Regions from separate parts of the Sinobaca sp. SA16-1 genome, predicted to be linked through region 1. Evidence: riboswitches for the same ligand, from Rfam matches in the RefSeq annotation. Region 1 holds a riboswitch; each other region holds the start of a gene.
The links. Region 1 has a riboswitch for S-adenosylmethionine ahead of AC5W2J_RS06200 (methionine biosynthesis PLP-dependent protein). Riboswitches for the same ligand answer to the same signal wherever they lie in the genome.
Positions count from the first base shown of each region.

Region 1 (5,265 bases):
CCAGGAGACGATGGAAACAAACGTTGCGGGTCTGTATATTGCCGGCGTTATAGCAGCCGGGGATAATGCAAACGAAATTTTTATTGAAAACGGCAGATGGCACGGCGCACAGATTGCCTCCCATATTAAAGAAAAAGAAAGCTGGCCTTCGTCATTATGACGGCCAGCTTTCAAATGTATCGGTAAGATCCGTTCCGGTGATTCCTGCTTCGAGGGCAATCATTAATTTAAGCCGCGCTTTCTGGCCGTTTAACCCGTTTGAGAAGATAACTCCCTTCTGTTTAAGCTGCATGCCTCCGCCGACATACTCATAGGTAGCCTGGACGATGCCGCTGTAACACCTTGATACTAAAACTACGGGAATATTTCTTGCTATAAGCGCTTCTATTGCCGGCACGATAGCCGGCGGTACGTTACCCTGGCCGAATGCTTCTAGCACAAGTCCGGAAGGGGAGGCAGATTCAAGCAAATCGATTGTTTCTCTTTCCATGCCGGCGTATGCCTTAAGCAGAAACACCTTTTTCGTTAAAGAGGAGATAGAAAACTGCTCTCTGGCGGAGGGGGTGTGATGAAAAAGGATTCCGCGCCTCGTGACGAGCCCGATTGGGCCAAATTGAGGACTTTGGAATGTAGCCACATTGGAAGAGTGTGTTTTCGTTACGTTGATTGCAGAGTGAACTTCATCATTCATAACAACGAGCACCCCCTTACCTCTGGCCTGTTCTGAAGAAGCTGTTCTTATCGCAGCAAGAAAATTGTAAGGGCCGTCTGCCCCTAATTCATTGCTTGAACGCATAGCACCTGTCAGAATAATGGGGATTGGGGACTGGTGAAGAAGATCGAGAAAGTAGGCGGTTTCTTCAAGCGTGTCCGTTCCGTGCGTAATAACAATCCCATCATATAAGTGGTCAGCCAGTTTTTCATTAATAAAAGACGACAGTTCAAACATATTTTCCGGAGTGATATGTGGTGAAGGAAGATGAAAGAAAGGGATAACAGTAATATCAGCCACCTGTTTTGCTTCTTCATGCCACTGATCCAGCGGGTTTTTTTCGCCGGGTGCTACACTTCCAGTCTGTTTGTCTTCTTTCATGGAGATCGTGCCTCCGGTATGTATGGTTAAAATCCGCTTCATGACAGTACCTCTTTTCTATTTATGGTTAATCGGTCAATTACAGAGCAGGAAAGGACGGATGCGTGAGTGTTTGCTATCATAACTGCGGCCCTTGCGCCTTCGATTGCATTTCTAAGCTACTACTATTTAACCCAGGAAACCGCGTCCCGTTCTTTCTATAAAACGGCCCGTGCTTTTCTCATCGGCATGCTGCTCGTGTTTCCTATTGTAACCGTACAATATGCGCTTACAGAAGAGACACGAACGGAGGCTTCGGTTTTCTTTCAGGCCTTTTTATATGCCGGGCTGCTCGAGGAATTTTTTAAATGGTTTATTCTATGCGCCGCCGTTATTCCTTTTATCCGTGTTCGTTCCATTTATGATACGACACTTTATGCGCTTGCTGTAGGACTCGGTTTTGCCGCAGCAGAAAACATTCTTTACCTTGCAGCGTATGGCGTGGATATAGCGTTTGGAAGGGCGTTTCTGCCGGTAGCCAGTCATGCTCTGTTTGCCTGTACTATGGGATATTATATAGGGAAAGCGTCTTTTTTGAAAGGTACTGTAAGAAAAATGTTTTTGTTTTTAGGTCTGACGGTCCCGTTCGTTTTACACGGCACGTACGATTTGCTATTATTAATCGACCGGCAGTACATAGTCTACCCCATGCTGCCTTTAGGGTTTCTTTTATGGTGGACAGCTGTAAGAAGACAGGAAACCGGAAAAAGGTTTGAGCAGATGGAAGGAGAATAGACGGCCTATGATAGAGGAAAAGCGATATCGCGTCGTCATACGATGCCCGCAGTGCGGGGAGAAATTCGTTTTAAAGGGCAGCAGAAAAGAAGACGGAACGGTACAGACTGGTTTTGTCCGCTGTATCTGCGGCAACAGCAGCCATTTATATGTAGACACGGCTCCTGAATAAATTCAACAAATTCACACAATTTGATTGCATTTCGATCGTTAATCTTGTAAGGTTTTACTACACAACTATATAAATAAAGCTTTCTTATCCAGAGAGACGGAGGGATCAGGCCCTATGAAGTCTCAGCAACCAGCCTATACAGGTCAGGTGCTAAATCCGCCGGGCAGAAGATGCCCGAGAGATAAGAAGAGGTGCTCTTATAAATCGCAGACCTTCTTCTTACTTTTAGAGGAAGGTCTTTTAGCGGAATGATAAATCAGGATATGCCGGCCACTATATAGTAATCAGCTGCAAAAAAGGGTGACAATAATGGATAAGAAATTTCACATTGAAACAAATTTAGTACAAATTGGAAACAAAGAAGATCCAAGAACAGGAGCCGTCAGCGCTCCTATTCATATGTCCACCGCTTTTCGCCACGAAGGGCTGGGCGAGTCGACAGGGTTTGACTACTCCCGTACCGGAAATCCTACAAGGGACATTTTGGAACGGGCTATCGCCGGACTGGAAAACGGGGCAAAAGGATACGCATTGAGCTCGGGAATGGCAGCAATCCAAACGCTGTTTGCCATTTTTGACAAGGATGATGAAATTCTTGCTTCCCAGGATTTATATGGGGGAACGTACCGGCTTTTTGAAGAAGGATGGAAAAACTGGGGTATTACGATTGCTTATGGGGACCCGAGAAACATAGAAGCCTTTGAACAAAAAATCACAGACCGTACGAAAGCGCTGTTTATTGAAACACCGACAAACCCATTAATGCAGGAAGCAGATATTTCCGAAATGTCTAAACTGGCCAAAAAACACGGCCTCTGGTTGATTGTGGATAACACGTTTTACACACCAATTCTCCAGCGTCCGCTTGATATGGGAGCCGATATCGTTATACACAGTGCCTCTAAATACCTCGGCGGCCATAATGATATTATTGCCGGCCTGATCGTTACAAAAGATGAACAGCTCAGCGCCCGGATTACAGCGTTTCATAACGGCATGGGAACGATTCTGTCGCCCATGGATTCCTGGCTGTTGATGAGAGGGATGAAGACACTGTCCCTGCGTATGGAAAAACATACTGAAAATGCACGGGCAGTGGCAGAGTTCCTGGAAACACATCCAAAAGTAACGGACGTATTGTATACCGGAAAAGGCGGCATGCTTTCCTTTCGGATTGAAAACGAGCAGTGGGTCGACGCCCTTCTGCGCGGACTCGAGCTCGTCACATTTGCAGAAAGCCTCGGCGGTGTGGAAAGCTTTATGACGTATCCAGCCACACAGACACACGCGGATGTGCCGGAGGAAGTCCGGATTGCCAACGGCGTCTGCAACCGGCTGCTTCGTTTTTCTGTAGGTATTGAAAATAAAGAAGATATTATCGCAGATTTAGAGCAGGCGCTCGACCGCCTGTAAAAGAAAATCACGAACCAGGGGAGTGGCTCGCAGTGAATTTGGCAGAGGAATATTCAAAACGTATGTTAATTGGAGACGGGGCAATGGGGACGTATCTATACGAAAAAGGATACAGCGGCTCCTATGAAGCATTAAATCTCTCAAATCCCGGTCTAATTAAAAACATCCATAAAGAATATGTAGAAGCAGGGTCTGATATTATTCAGACCAATACGTATGCAGCAAACCGCATCAAGCTTGCTAAATATCAGCTGGAAGGTAAAACAGACGATATAAACAGACTTGGCGTTGAAACAGCCAGGGAGGCTGCGGAAGGCAGGGCTTTCGTGTTTGCTACAATAGGAGGCATAAAAGGGCTCCAGAAAATTGAGGAAAGCGACGAAGAGATAAGCAGCGCTTTCTCCGAACAGCTGGATGCCCTGCTGAAAGCAGAGCCGGACGGAATTATTCTGGAAACGTTCTATAACCTCCAGGAAATTTTAGCGGTCATTAAGCTTGTGAAAAGCAAAACAGATCTGCCTGTAATTGCCCAGGTGGCGCTCGGTGAAGTAGGTGTTATGCACAGCGGGCTTCCGCTTGGCGATGCATTTAAACAAATGACGGCAGCCGGAGCGGATGCTGTCGGAGTAAACTGCCGTATGGGACCGTATCACATCCTGAGGTCACTGGAGATGACACCGCTTGACGAACAGACGCTGTATGCGGTACATCCTAATGCAAGCCTGCCGGACATCGATGATGGGCGCTTTGTGTATCAGTCAAATCCGGACTATTTTTATGAAAAAGCACTTGATTTTCAAAATCAGGGAATCGGCATTATCGGAGGGTGCTGCGGTACAACGCCGGAGCATATCGCTCAAATAGCTGCAGCTGTTAAAAATACAGCCCCAAAAACACGGACGGCGCAGGCTGTTGCCCAGAAAGCGGGACAATTCTCTGTCGTAGAACCTCCGTCGACCGAGCCGAGCCTGAGAGAAAAAGCAAAGCAATCCGTTACGGTTATCGTGGAGCTGGATCCGCCTAAGAAGCTGGCAACGTCCAAGTTCGTGGAAGGGGCCCAGACTTTGTATCAGTCCGGCGCAGACGCCGTTACGATGGCGGATAATTCGCTGGCAAGTCCCCGGATTGATAATCTGGCAATGGGAGCACTCGTTAAAAGCATGACCCAGGCCCGGCCACTGCTTCATGTCGCCTGCCGCGATAGAAACCTTATCGGCCTCCAGTCCCACCTGATGGGAATTAATGCCCTCGGTATTCATGATATTCTTGCCGTAACCGGTGATCCCACTAAAGTCGGGGATTTTCCCGGAGCTACCTCCGTATATGATGCGAACTCTTTTGACTTAATTCATTTAATGAAAGAAATGAACAAAGGATTATCTTTTTCCGGAAAGTCGCTCGGCCAGAATACAACGTTTACCGTAGGTGCAGCATTTAACCCCAATGTTCGGAATGTGGACCGGGCTGTACAGCGGCTTGAAAAGAAAATCACCGCCGGCGCCGATTACTTCATGACCCAGCCGGTCTTCGGAGAAGGCCAGTTTAAAGAAATATATGAAGCGACAAAACATATGGACGTACCGGTATATATTGGCATTATGCCTTTAGTCAGCAGCCGGAATGCTGAATTTTTACACAATGAAGTGCCCGGCATTAAACTGACGGATTCGATCCGCCAAAGTATGGCCGCATGCGGGGAGAACCGCGGGCTTGCAGCGGAAGAAGGAATCGCAATAGCGAAAACGCTTATCGACGAAGCGATGGAATATTTTAACGGCATTTATTTAATTACTCCATTTCTTCGTTATGATAT
Region 1 covers NZ_JCAKFL010000002.1:422,453-427,717, reverse strand. Annotated here, with positions in the region: gene AC5W2J_RS06220 (YpdA family putative bacillithiol disulfide reductase) at 1-160, shown strand, start outside; gene AC5W2J_RS06215 (asparaginase) at 155-1,135, opposite strand; gene AC5W2J_RS06210 (PrsW family glutamic-type intramembrane protease) at 1,202-1,867, shown strand; gene AC5W2J_RS06205 (hypothetical protein) at 1,875-2,039, shown strand; SAM riboswitch class I at 2,121-2,227, shown strand; gene AC5W2J_RS06200 (methionine biosynthesis PLP-dependent protein) at 2,349-3,452, shown strand; gene AC5W2J_RS06195 (bifunctional homocysteine S-methyltransferase/methylenetetrahydrofolate reductase) at 3,485-5,265, shown strand, end outside.

Region 2 (5,265 bases), on a different contig from region 1:
GCATTGCAAGGAACAAGCCGGCTTTAGCACGCTCATCCACTTCCATTTCCAATACGTCTTCGCCATCAAGAATGACGCTTCCGTGAGTGATTTCATACTTTGGGTGACCCATGATAGCAGAAGCCAATGTAGACTTACCGGTACCGTTTGGTCCCATGATAGCGTGGATTTCCCCGCCTTTTATTTCAAGGTTGAAGTGCTTGATGATTTCTGAGCCTTCTATTTCAACCGTTAGATCTTCGATTTTAAGAGTAGATGCTGACATTAAAAAAACCTCCATTAACTTTATTTTAACCACAGAAAGTGGTTTCTCATTCTCACTTTATTATCATTATCAGTTTATAACAAATGTAAACAGAGTTCAAGAAACACACTTTACTTTATCCGAACGGAATACAAAAAGGAGGACTGCCTAAAAGCTTTCTCTTTCAGGATAGCCCCCCTTATTGTTTTTAGTATAACAAACTAGATTGCTTTGTTAAAACATAAACTGTTAAGGAACAGTATTTTATTCAGCGTTCTCGCCCTCAGCAGGAAGAACCGCGCCTTCGTATTCATCTTCAATAAATGACTTCACTTCATCGGAATGAAGTACATCCACCAGCGTCTGGATTTCTTCACGATCTTCGTCGCCGCTGCGTACCGCTATAATATTTGCGTAAGGATTGTCCTCAGCGCTTTCAATAGCGATAGCGTCTTCGCTAGGGCTCAGGTCGCTGTCGAGTGCATAGTTGGAGTTAATAAATACGGCATCGCCTTCGCCGTTCTGGTAAGCCTGGGGAAGCGTCGCTGCTTCTACATTGGCACTGAACTGAATGTCTTTTGGATTTTCTGCAATGTCATCCAACGTTGCTTCAATGCCGGCATCTTCTTCCATTGTAATAACGCCTTCGTCTTCAAGCATGCTCAGGATACGGCCGTGGTCAGCAACAGAGCTGCTCATGATCACTTCAGCACCTTCAGGCAGTTCCTCGAGGCTGTCATAATCCTGGGAATATACGCCCATTGGCTCTATATGAATTGCACCGGCATCGGCGAAGTCATAGTCATTTTCTTCAATCTGCGATTCAAAGTAAGGCACGTGCTGGAAATAGTTAGCGTCAATTTCCTCTTCTGCGAGTGCCTGGTTCGGCACGATGTAGTCGTTAAATGTTTCAATCTGCAGGTCCACGCCTTCTTCTTCAAGCTGATCGGAAGCAAATTCCAGAATTTCTGCGTGAGGTACGTTGGAAGCACCTACCGTAAGCGTCGTTGGTTCTTCTTCTGAACCTGATTCTTCGCCGCCTCCGCAGGCTGCCAATACAATTGTTAATGATAATGCTGAAAGCATCCAAACCTTTTTCATTTTACTTTCTCCCCTTTTATCTTTTATCTATTCTGTATATAATTCTGTCGCCAATCCACTGCAGGATCATAACAATCACGAGAATGGCGGCAGTTGCTACTAATGTGACATCTGAATTGTTACGCTGGAACCCTTCCCGGAAAGCAAGGTCACCAAGGCCGCCGGCTCCGATAACACCAGCCATGGCCGTATAGCTTACAAGCGTGATAGCTGTAACCGTAATACCGGATATCAAGGCAGGTAGAGATTCAGGAATCAGGACCTTAAAGATAATGTGCCACTGATTAGCTCCCATCGACTGCGCAGCCTCAATGACTCCTTTATCAACTTCGCGAAGACCAATTTCTACAAGCCTTGCATAAAACGGGGCTGCCCCTATTACTAAAGCAGGAAGCGCCGCGCTCGGGCCAAGCATCGTTCCGACAATAAAAGTCGTAAACGGAACGAGCAGAATAATTAATATAATAAATGGAATGGAACGGAAGACGTTTACTATTGCCGCCGCTGCCAGATGAATCGGATTATTTTCCCACATGTTCCCTTTGTCTGTCATATAAAGAACAAGACCAAGCAGAACACCTAAAATAAAAGTGGCCAGCACGGCCAAAGCACTCATATACAGTGTTTCAACCGTGGCTTCCCACATGTTGTCCCAGTTTACATTTTCAAATAGTTCATTCATGAGCTGTCATCACCTCTGTCTGTACCTGCTGCTCTTTCAAATAGGACAGCGCGTGGTCGAGCTGTTCCTGGTTTCCTTTAAGCTGCACGAATAACGTGCCGTAGCTTCCATCCCTTGTCTTGGAGACTTTGCCCTGCAGAATATTGACGGAAACGCCGCATGTCAGGATAAGATCTGTCATGATAGGCTGCTCCGCTTCTTCGCCGAGAAAAGAAATTTTAACAATAGGATTGTCGTCACCGGTCTTCATTAATTCCCGGATTGCTTCCATCGTTTCTTCCGGCTCGGTAATCTGTTTGACAAATTCTTTCGTCATTTCTTCACGGGGCTGCCTGAACACATCCAGAACCTGCCCTTCCTCTACTACTTTTCCATTCTCCATCACAGCAACGCGGTTGCATATTTTTCGGATTACGTGCATTTCATGAGTGATCAGCACAATAGTCAATCCGAGCTTTTTATTAATATCCGTTAACAGCTCGAGAATAGAATCTGTCGTTTTAGGGTCAAGCGCAGACGTTGCCTCGTCGCAGAGCAGTACTTTAGGGTTGTTCGCAAGGGCTCTCGCAATGCCGACACGCTGCTTCTGGCCTCCGCTCAGCTGGGCCGGATACGCATCTTCCCTGCCGCTGAGACCGACAAGTTCTATTAATTCGTTTACTCTCGCATCTTTGTCTTTTTTTGAATGCTTCGCTATTTCCAGTGGAAACGCTATGTTCTCCCGGACCGTTCTCGACCAGAGCAGATTAAAATGCTGAAAAATCATGCTGATTTCCTGACGTGCCTGCCGAAGGGAAGCCCCCTGCAGATCGGCCATGTTTTTATCTGCAATAATAATTTTTCCAGATGTCGGTTTCTCAAGCATATTCAACAGACGGATGAGCGTGCTTTTTCCTGCGCCGCTGTAGCCGATAATGCCGAATATTTCTCCTTCATCTATCGTTAAGTCTATATTGTCTACTGCCGTTATATCTCCATTGGATGTAGAAAATATTTTCGATAGTTTCTCTAGTGTTATCATATGCCCACCCTGTTTCTTTTCTTTATTAACCTTACTTATCATACCAGATAACTTGGTCTTAGAACAGAATCTTTATTCAGCTAAAAAATACGTACTCCCTTATTTAACCATAAGAAAATACCCTTCAGCTTTTATCATAAGCAGAAAGGGCTCGGTTCATTCCTTTCTCTCATCTGCCAAAGCGGATGCTTCGCAGGAATTGGCACCATTTCATTACATGTAATGACGGTTGCCGGGCTTCAAAGGGCCAGTCCCTCCACCTCTCATGATAAGAGTGTTTCATATGTAGGTTATTGAGTACAAATCGAAGCTTAGCATGGGACTGCCCGGGTGTCAAATCATTTGCCGGGGCTTATATATCACTGCTCTGCGGGACTTTTCTAAACACGAGATAGAAATAAATGGACCCTGTTAAATAGAGAGCACACGTTAACGTAAATACCCATGCCCATCCATAATATGGGCCGTATAGGAGTACAATCGACGTCGATACCGGTCCCATTACAGCCCAGCCCAGCTGAAATACCATCTGCCCGATAGAGTTGGCAAGGCCTTTAATATTATCCCCTACGCTTCTCATCATTAACGACATCTGGATCGGGTTCCCTGCGTTCATTAAAGCCTGACGGAATAAAAAACCGATAACCGCAAACCAGATATTCTGCGTGTAGGCGGTAACAAGCAGAAACGGAAGCGAACTCAGCTGTAAAATAACTACCGCACGTACTTCCCCGACTTTCTGGACAAGCGTCGGGCCTATCATAAATGCTACAGCCGTCATACCCTGCCCTAAAGCCAGGATCAGGCCGACGGCGGTATAACTTACGTCAAAGCGGTCGGTAAAATACAAATTCAGGTACGGAATAACAAGTCCGGAGCCGAATCCGATAATCATCTGCGCCACGGCAAACAGGGCAATCATTTTGATACCGGCCCGATTTGTATGTAAAATTTCCTTAAAAGAGCCGGCACCGGTCTTCGTTACCGTCAGCCTGCGTTCTTCTTTAATTTTCAATACCGGAAATATAGCAGCAAAACTTAAACAGGCTCCTGTCAGCAGAGTAAGACGCAGGCTCTGCAGAGCGGAAAAGTCGAGCAGCATCCGGGCGCCGTCACTCATCAGTCCTCCCATGCCATTTCCTATGACGTTCGCCACCATAATTAATGCAAAATTAAAGCTGAATAAATGGACGCGCTGCTTTTCCGTGGAATTTTCAGCCAGCAGCGGAATGGAAGAAACCTGCACAAAAGACATAAACGCTCCTGTTAAAAACGCTCCCGCCAGCAGCAGGCCTTCTGCTTCCACGACGGAACGAAGAAACAGACTCACCCCAAGCATAAGGGCCCCGGCCATAATAACTTTTTTCCGCCCGATACGGTCGCTCAGCAGGCCGGCAGGAAGCAGTGCAATCGCTGTAGCCGTTGCCTGGGCCGCGATCACCCGTCCGTTTACATCATCCAGGTACCCGAGTTCTCTTATATAGTAGTTATACATAATCATAAAGACTCCCATGCCCATGTTGGAAAGCACGGAAGCGATTAAGAACAAACGTACATTTTTATTGTAATGCTTAAATTGATGAGTCCATTCCCTCGCAATACCCTTCATGATCAGAGTGCCTCCGTTTTATTTCGACAACCGAATGAAATTCACTCCTTTTAATATATAGAACATTGCCGAAAAAGAAAAGAGGGTAGTTTATTTCAAATAAAAGAAGCCCGCCTCTGCTTTAGAGGCGGGCTTCTTATGTAACCGTGATTTACTCTGCGCTTACCATTTTCTCGTAAGCTTCTGCAGACATTAAGTTATCGATCTGGCTGCTGTCGGATGGTTCTACAACAATCATCCAGGCCTTTTCATAAGGAGATTCATTTACAAATTCCGGCGAATCGTCCAGGGTTTCATTCACTTCAACAACCTTACCGCTGATAGGCGCGTATAGTTCAGAAACTGTCTTTACTGATTCTACACTTCCAAAAGGTTCATCTGCCTGAACTTCGTCTCCTACTTCCGGCAGTTCAACAAATACGATGTCTCCAAGCTCAGACTGGGCAAAGTCTGTAATGCCGACTCTTGCTTTTTCTCCTTCGGTCTTTACCCACTCATGCTCCTGTGAATACTTCAATTCCGTTGGTACGCTCATTATTCATTCCTCCAGTTTTCATTATCTTTACTGTTTCCACGTTTCCTCAAACAGCGCTTCTTTAAACCCTAAT
Region 2 covers NZ_JCAKFL010000003.1:7,353-12,617, reverse strand. Annotated here, with positions in the region: gene sufC (Fe-S cluster assembly ATPase SufC) at 1-265, opposite strand, end outside; gene AC5W2J_RS08035 (MetQ/NlpA family ABC transporter substrate-binding protein) at 509-1,345, opposite strand; gene AC5W2J_RS08030 (methionine ABC transporter permease) at 1,362-2,027, opposite strand; gene AC5W2J_RS08025 (methionine ABC transporter ATP-binding protein) at 2,020-3,048, opposite strand; SAM riboswitch class I at 3,215-3,323, opposite strand; gene AC5W2J_RS08020 (MFS transporter) at 3,401-4,657, opposite strand; gene gcvH (glycine cleavage system protein GcvH) at 4,809-5,192, opposite strand; gene AC5W2J_RS08010 (arsenate reductase family protein) at 5,220-5,265, opposite strand, start outside.
Region 2: another riboswitch for S-adenosylmethionine. It lies ahead of AC5W2J_RS08025 (methionine ABC transporter ATP-binding protein); the one in region 1 lies ahead of AC5W2J_RS06200 (methionine biosynthesis PLP-dependent protein).

Region 3 (5,265 bases), on a different contig from region 1:
TTGTATATTGCAGGACACTCTGGTCATTTTCTACTGTTTTCTTTTCACCGTTAAAGGTGATTTGAATTCTTTCCGGCAACGATCATCATCCCTTTCTATACTTCTTGAGTTATAAACCCAAACTATATCAAGAATATACCCTTAATTGGATTTTGACAAACGTTGAGGAAAATGATCCAAATTATGTAAAGTACTAGTATTACTGGTTAATTAATGTTTATGGGGAAGGTTAAGCGGCATTATTTGTGAAATGCCTGCCAAAAGACCTTCTGTTCCCTGATAACCTATTAGGACGATTAACGCAGCTGCAGTAAAAATACCATACCCTGTTTTATTCATTCAAATCACCTCTCTTCTCTTAAATTAGTATAATATAACTAATATTCACTTGATTTTTCTTTAAAATGCCATTTATAGCTATTTTATATAGACTTTTTACTTCCACCTTTAGTACCTGTTTGTTATAATAATTATAGGAATACATAGAAAGGAGGAAATCTAGTGGATTTTTCGAGAGTAGGGAAGAAAATTCAGGAGCTGCGCCAGTACCATCAAATGACCCAGGCTGATCTTGCGGATGGGATCTGTACTCAGGCTCAAATCAGCAAAATTGAAAACGGATCAATTATTCCGTATTCTAATACGCTGTTCCAAATTGCCGAAAAACTTGGCGCAGACATGTATTATTTCTTTGAAGAGGCTGTTTCGGAGCGGCCTGATTATGTACAGGACGTTTTTGACCAGCTTGAACACTGCCGCTTCACACAGGATTATAAGCAGATGGAAGCATTGATTTTATATGAAAAAGACAACCCTCTATTTACGCCTCCTCTGTATAAACAGTACATAGCCTGGCATAAAGGGATATTTTTATACCATCTTTATAGAAGAACGGAAGAAGCCTTCGAGCAGCTTCTCTTTTCCATCTCGATTGACCCTAATCCTTCTTTCACGGAAAGAAAAGCCGAAATAAGCAATTCTTTAGCTGTGTTTTACAATCTGGAAAAACGCTACGAAGATGCGGAAACACTTTGTAAAGAGGCGCTTACTAAATGGAAAGGGATGAAAAAAAGAAAAGATCCCTCTATTGAAACGAGATTAACGTATACGCTCGCTATATCGCTCACGAAACAAGAACGGTATAAGGAATCGGCGCAGTGGTGCGAACAAGGTATAAAACGATGTCTCGAAACAAGAACGATGTATGTATTCGGGGAACTGCTTTACCAGAAGGGCCGGAACCTGCTGCTTCTTGGGGAAACGAAAAAAGGGCTCGAGCATTGGAATGATGCATCCGGCATGTTCAAATCCACACGCCAGCAGCAACTCGTAGATTTAATGGAGAAGGAGTTGAATCAGTTTATCAAGGAAGGCGTACTAAAAGAAACACATTATGAATAAAAAAGAAGACGACCCTTTTGCAGGGCCGTCCTTTTTTATTGCTTATTTGCTTTTGCAAGCTGGCTTAACAGTTCAGCTTTGTCCGTTTTTTCCCACGGAAGATTAACGTCTGTACGTCCGAAGTGGCCGTATGCAGCCGTTTGTCTATAAATAGAACGGCGCAGGTCCAGCATTTTAATAATACCTGCAGGACGAAGGTCAAAATTCGCCTTTACAAGGTCTACTAATACGCTCTCTGATACTTTTCCGGTACCGAACGTTTCAACGGCAATAGAGACAGGCCGCGCTACTCCAATGGCATATGCAAGCTGTACTTCGCACCGGTCTGCCAGTTCAGCAGCTACTATATTTTTCGCAACATAGCGGGCTGCATAAGATGCAGAACGGTCCACTTTTGTCGGGTCTTTTCCTGAGAAAGCCCCGCCGCCGTGACGAGAGTATCCTCCATACGTATCAACAATAATTTTCCTTCCGGTCAGGCCGGCATCTCCCTGAGGACCGCCAATAACAAACCGTCCGGTTGGATTCATAAAGTATTTTGTTTCTTCATCTAAAAGAGTTTCCGGGACTACCGCATCAACAACGTGTTCTTTCAGATCGCTGTCGATCTGTTCCAATGTAATATCTTCCTGATGCTGGGCGGAGATAACAATCGTTTCTACACGAAGCGGTTTGCCGTCGTCACCGTATTCGATTGTTACCTGTGTTTTACCATCAGGACGAAGATAAGGCAGTATTCCTTCTTTTCTTACGTAAGTCAGCCTTCTGGCTAATTTATGAGCTAAAGAAATCGGAAGAGGCATTAATTCTTTTGTTTCGTTATCAGCATAACCAAACATAAGACCCTGGTCTCCGGCTCCAATTGCTTCCAGTTCATCCTCTGTCATGGAACCTTCACGTGATTCCAACGCAACATCGACTCCCTGAGCGATATCTGCTGACTGTTCATCAATAGAAGTAAGAATCGCACATGTTTCGGAGTCAAATCCGTACTTCGCTCTCGTATAGCCTACCTCTTTTAATGTTTCTCTTACAATTTTCGGAATATCTACATACGTAGATGTACTGATTTCTCCAGCAACAAGCACAAGGCCTGTATTCACTACTGTTTCACAAGCTACTCTCGCATTAGGATCCTGCGACAATATCTCATCTAGTATTGCATCTGAAATTTGGTCACACAGTTTATCAGGATGCCCTTCTGTAACGGACTCTGATGTAAACAGGCGGCGTCCAATTGTTTCCATGAAATATATCCTCCTTTTTATCCTGCTTATAACTTATCTTGCCGTACTTCTGCCTGCTGCATATTTCATATGCACGCTGCCTAAGCCGCCTTATTATATAGAAGAAGAAGAGAAAGAAAACACAAAACCCCCTTTTCCATGGCGAGGAAAAGGGGGTTTCTATCCGTTCCTTTTTCGCCTCTTATCTTCCAAGACGACAGTCGTCTCTCCAGGTTAGCACCTTTCCGTTTTGTACTTACGGATGGTTGCCGGGTTTCGCAGGGCCTGTCCCTCCACCAGCTCGGGATAAGAGTATCCGTTCGAAAATATGTTACCTTAGTTCCAATCTCTTGTCAAATAAAGCAATCTCCCTTTCTTATCCACAAAAAATGTTTTTCCATTCACAGAATAGCCTGATATATTTTTTGGGAATTTCCATTTGTAGTATAGACTAATGATTTTAATGTGTTATACTAATTAACAATTAGATGATACTATTCAAGAAAAGAAAGGATTTTGCCGCCATGACTACTTTAAATTTTTCCAATGAAATTCACCACCTTCTTCATGGTGACAACATTCATATGAATCTGCCTGTTTCACACCTTGTAGAAAGAGCGTTGGCCAGAAAAGAAGGCATTCTTACAGCCAGTGGAGCCCTTAGTGTAGAAACCGGTAAATATACGGGCCGTTCTCCAAAAGACAAGTTCATTGTTGAGGAAGAGAGCGTACTTAATGATATTGACTGGGGACCAGTAAACCAGCCGATATCCAAACGGGTCTTTACAGACCTTTACAAAAAAGTAATGGCTCATCTTGCTGAACAAAAAGAACTGTTCGTCACTCAGGCCTTTGCAGGTGCAGACCCTGCCTATCGTCTTCCTATCCGGGTGATTAACGAAGATGCCTGGCACAATCTTTTTGCCAAGCAGTTGTTTATCCGCCCGTCGGAAGAAGAATTGCAGACACATGAAGCCGGCTTTACGATTATTTCCGCTCCACACTTTAAAGCGGATCCGGCTGTGGACAAAACGTCCTCGGAAGCGTTTGTTATTATTTCATTTGAAGAACGTATTGTACTAATCGGCGGCACCGAATATGCCGGAGAAATGAAAAAATCGATTTTTTCCGTCATGAACTACCTTCTTCCCCAGCAGAATGTCTTGTCCATGCACTGTTCAGCGAACGTTGGTACAGAAGGCGACACGGCTTTGTTTTTCGGCCTTTCCGGTACTGGAAAAACCACTCTTTCTGCGGATCCGAACCGCTACCTGATCGGCGACGATGAGCACGGCTGGTCTGATAACGGCGTATTTAACATTGAAGGCGGCTGCTATGCCAAATGTATTAACTTATCTTTCAAAAAAGAACCGCAGATCTGGAATGCCATTAATTTTGGAGCAGTGATTGAAAATGTTAAAACAGACAAAGACAGCCGGACTCCCGACTACGATAATGTATCCTTAACGGAAAACACGCGGGCCGCTTACCCGCTTGACAGTATCCCAAATACGATGATGCCAAGTGTTTCCGGGCATCCGTCTACGATTGTGTTTTTAACGGCTGATGCTTTCGGCGTGCTGCCACCTATCAGCAGGCTCTCCAAAGAGCAGGCTATGTACCATTTTCTAAGCGGCTACACGAGTAAGCTTGCTGGAACAGAGCGCGGCATTACGGCTCCGGAAGCTACTTTCTCCACCTGCTTCGGTTCTCCGTTCCTTCCATTGGAAGCATCCCGTTATGCGGAAATGCTCGGAGAAAAAATCGAGCAGCATGAGGTCAATGTATTTCTTGTCAATACCGGGTGGTCCGGCGGGCCATACGGCGTAGGGGAAAGAATGAACCTTGCGTACACAAGAGCTATGGTTCAGGCTGCACTGCAGGGAGAACTGCAGAGCTGTGAAACGGTTAAAGATCCATTTTTCGGTCTGCATATCCCACTTCGCTGCCCCGGTGTTCCCGATGAGGTGCTTCAGCCAAGGCAGACGTGGAAAGATACAGCAGCTTATGATGAAAAAGCAAAAGAGCTGTCTCAGCAGTTTCAGGAAAACTTTAAAAAATTCACTTCAGTGTCTGATAATATCCGTGCAGCAGGCCCGAGTGTATTTGCTTCAGCAGAATAAACAAAAAAAGCACTGCCGGCCAGCGGCAGTGCTTTTTTATGTCCAATTTCTTTGTTTCAATTCGTTCAGGCAGTAAGGAATAACGTCATCTCTCATCAGAAAACTAAAGGATACGTCGTTTTTTAAATCTGCCGGGAGATCCGTGCAGAGCACGGGTCCAAGCGTTTCCATGTAATCTTCTTTTTGGACAAGCTTTTCTACCCGTGCAAAATATACATTTTTGTAGATAACTTCTGCTTTTCCGGTTACTTTGTACTGTCCCAGCCATTCGATGGAAGCAAGCCTGGCTCCCGTTTCTTCCCAGACTTCCCGCACCGCTGCATGCTCCGGAAGTTCTCCAGCTTCCACTTTCCCGCCCGGAAATTCCAATCCGCGCCGCGAATGCCTCGTAAGCAGCCATTTTCCGCTGTATCGACAGATCACCAGTACATGGCGCGGCTCAGAAATAAAAGCACGATCGTTAAATGTCAGCTGTACTTCATTTTTATAATAATCCTGGAATGTAAAAATGTTCA
Region 3 covers NZ_JCAKFL010000003.1:56,199-61,463, reverse strand. Annotated here, with positions in the region: gene fdhF (formate dehydrogenase subunit alpha) at 1-79, opposite strand, end outside; gene AC5W2J_RS08325 (hypothetical protein) at 211-339, opposite strand; gene AC5W2J_RS08320 (helix-turn-helix domain-containing protein) at 502-1,401, shown strand; gene metK (methionine adenosyltransferase) at 1,437-2,648, opposite strand; SAM riboswitch class I at 2,827-2,940, opposite strand; gene pckA (phosphoenolpyruvate carboxykinase (ATP)) at 3,152-4,750, shown strand; gene ytkD (RNA deprotection pyrophosphohydrolase) at 4,787-5,260, opposite strand.
Region 3: another riboswitch for S-adenosylmethionine. It lies ahead of metK (methionine adenosyltransferase); the one in region 1 lies ahead of AC5W2J_RS06200 (methionine biosynthesis PLP-dependent protein).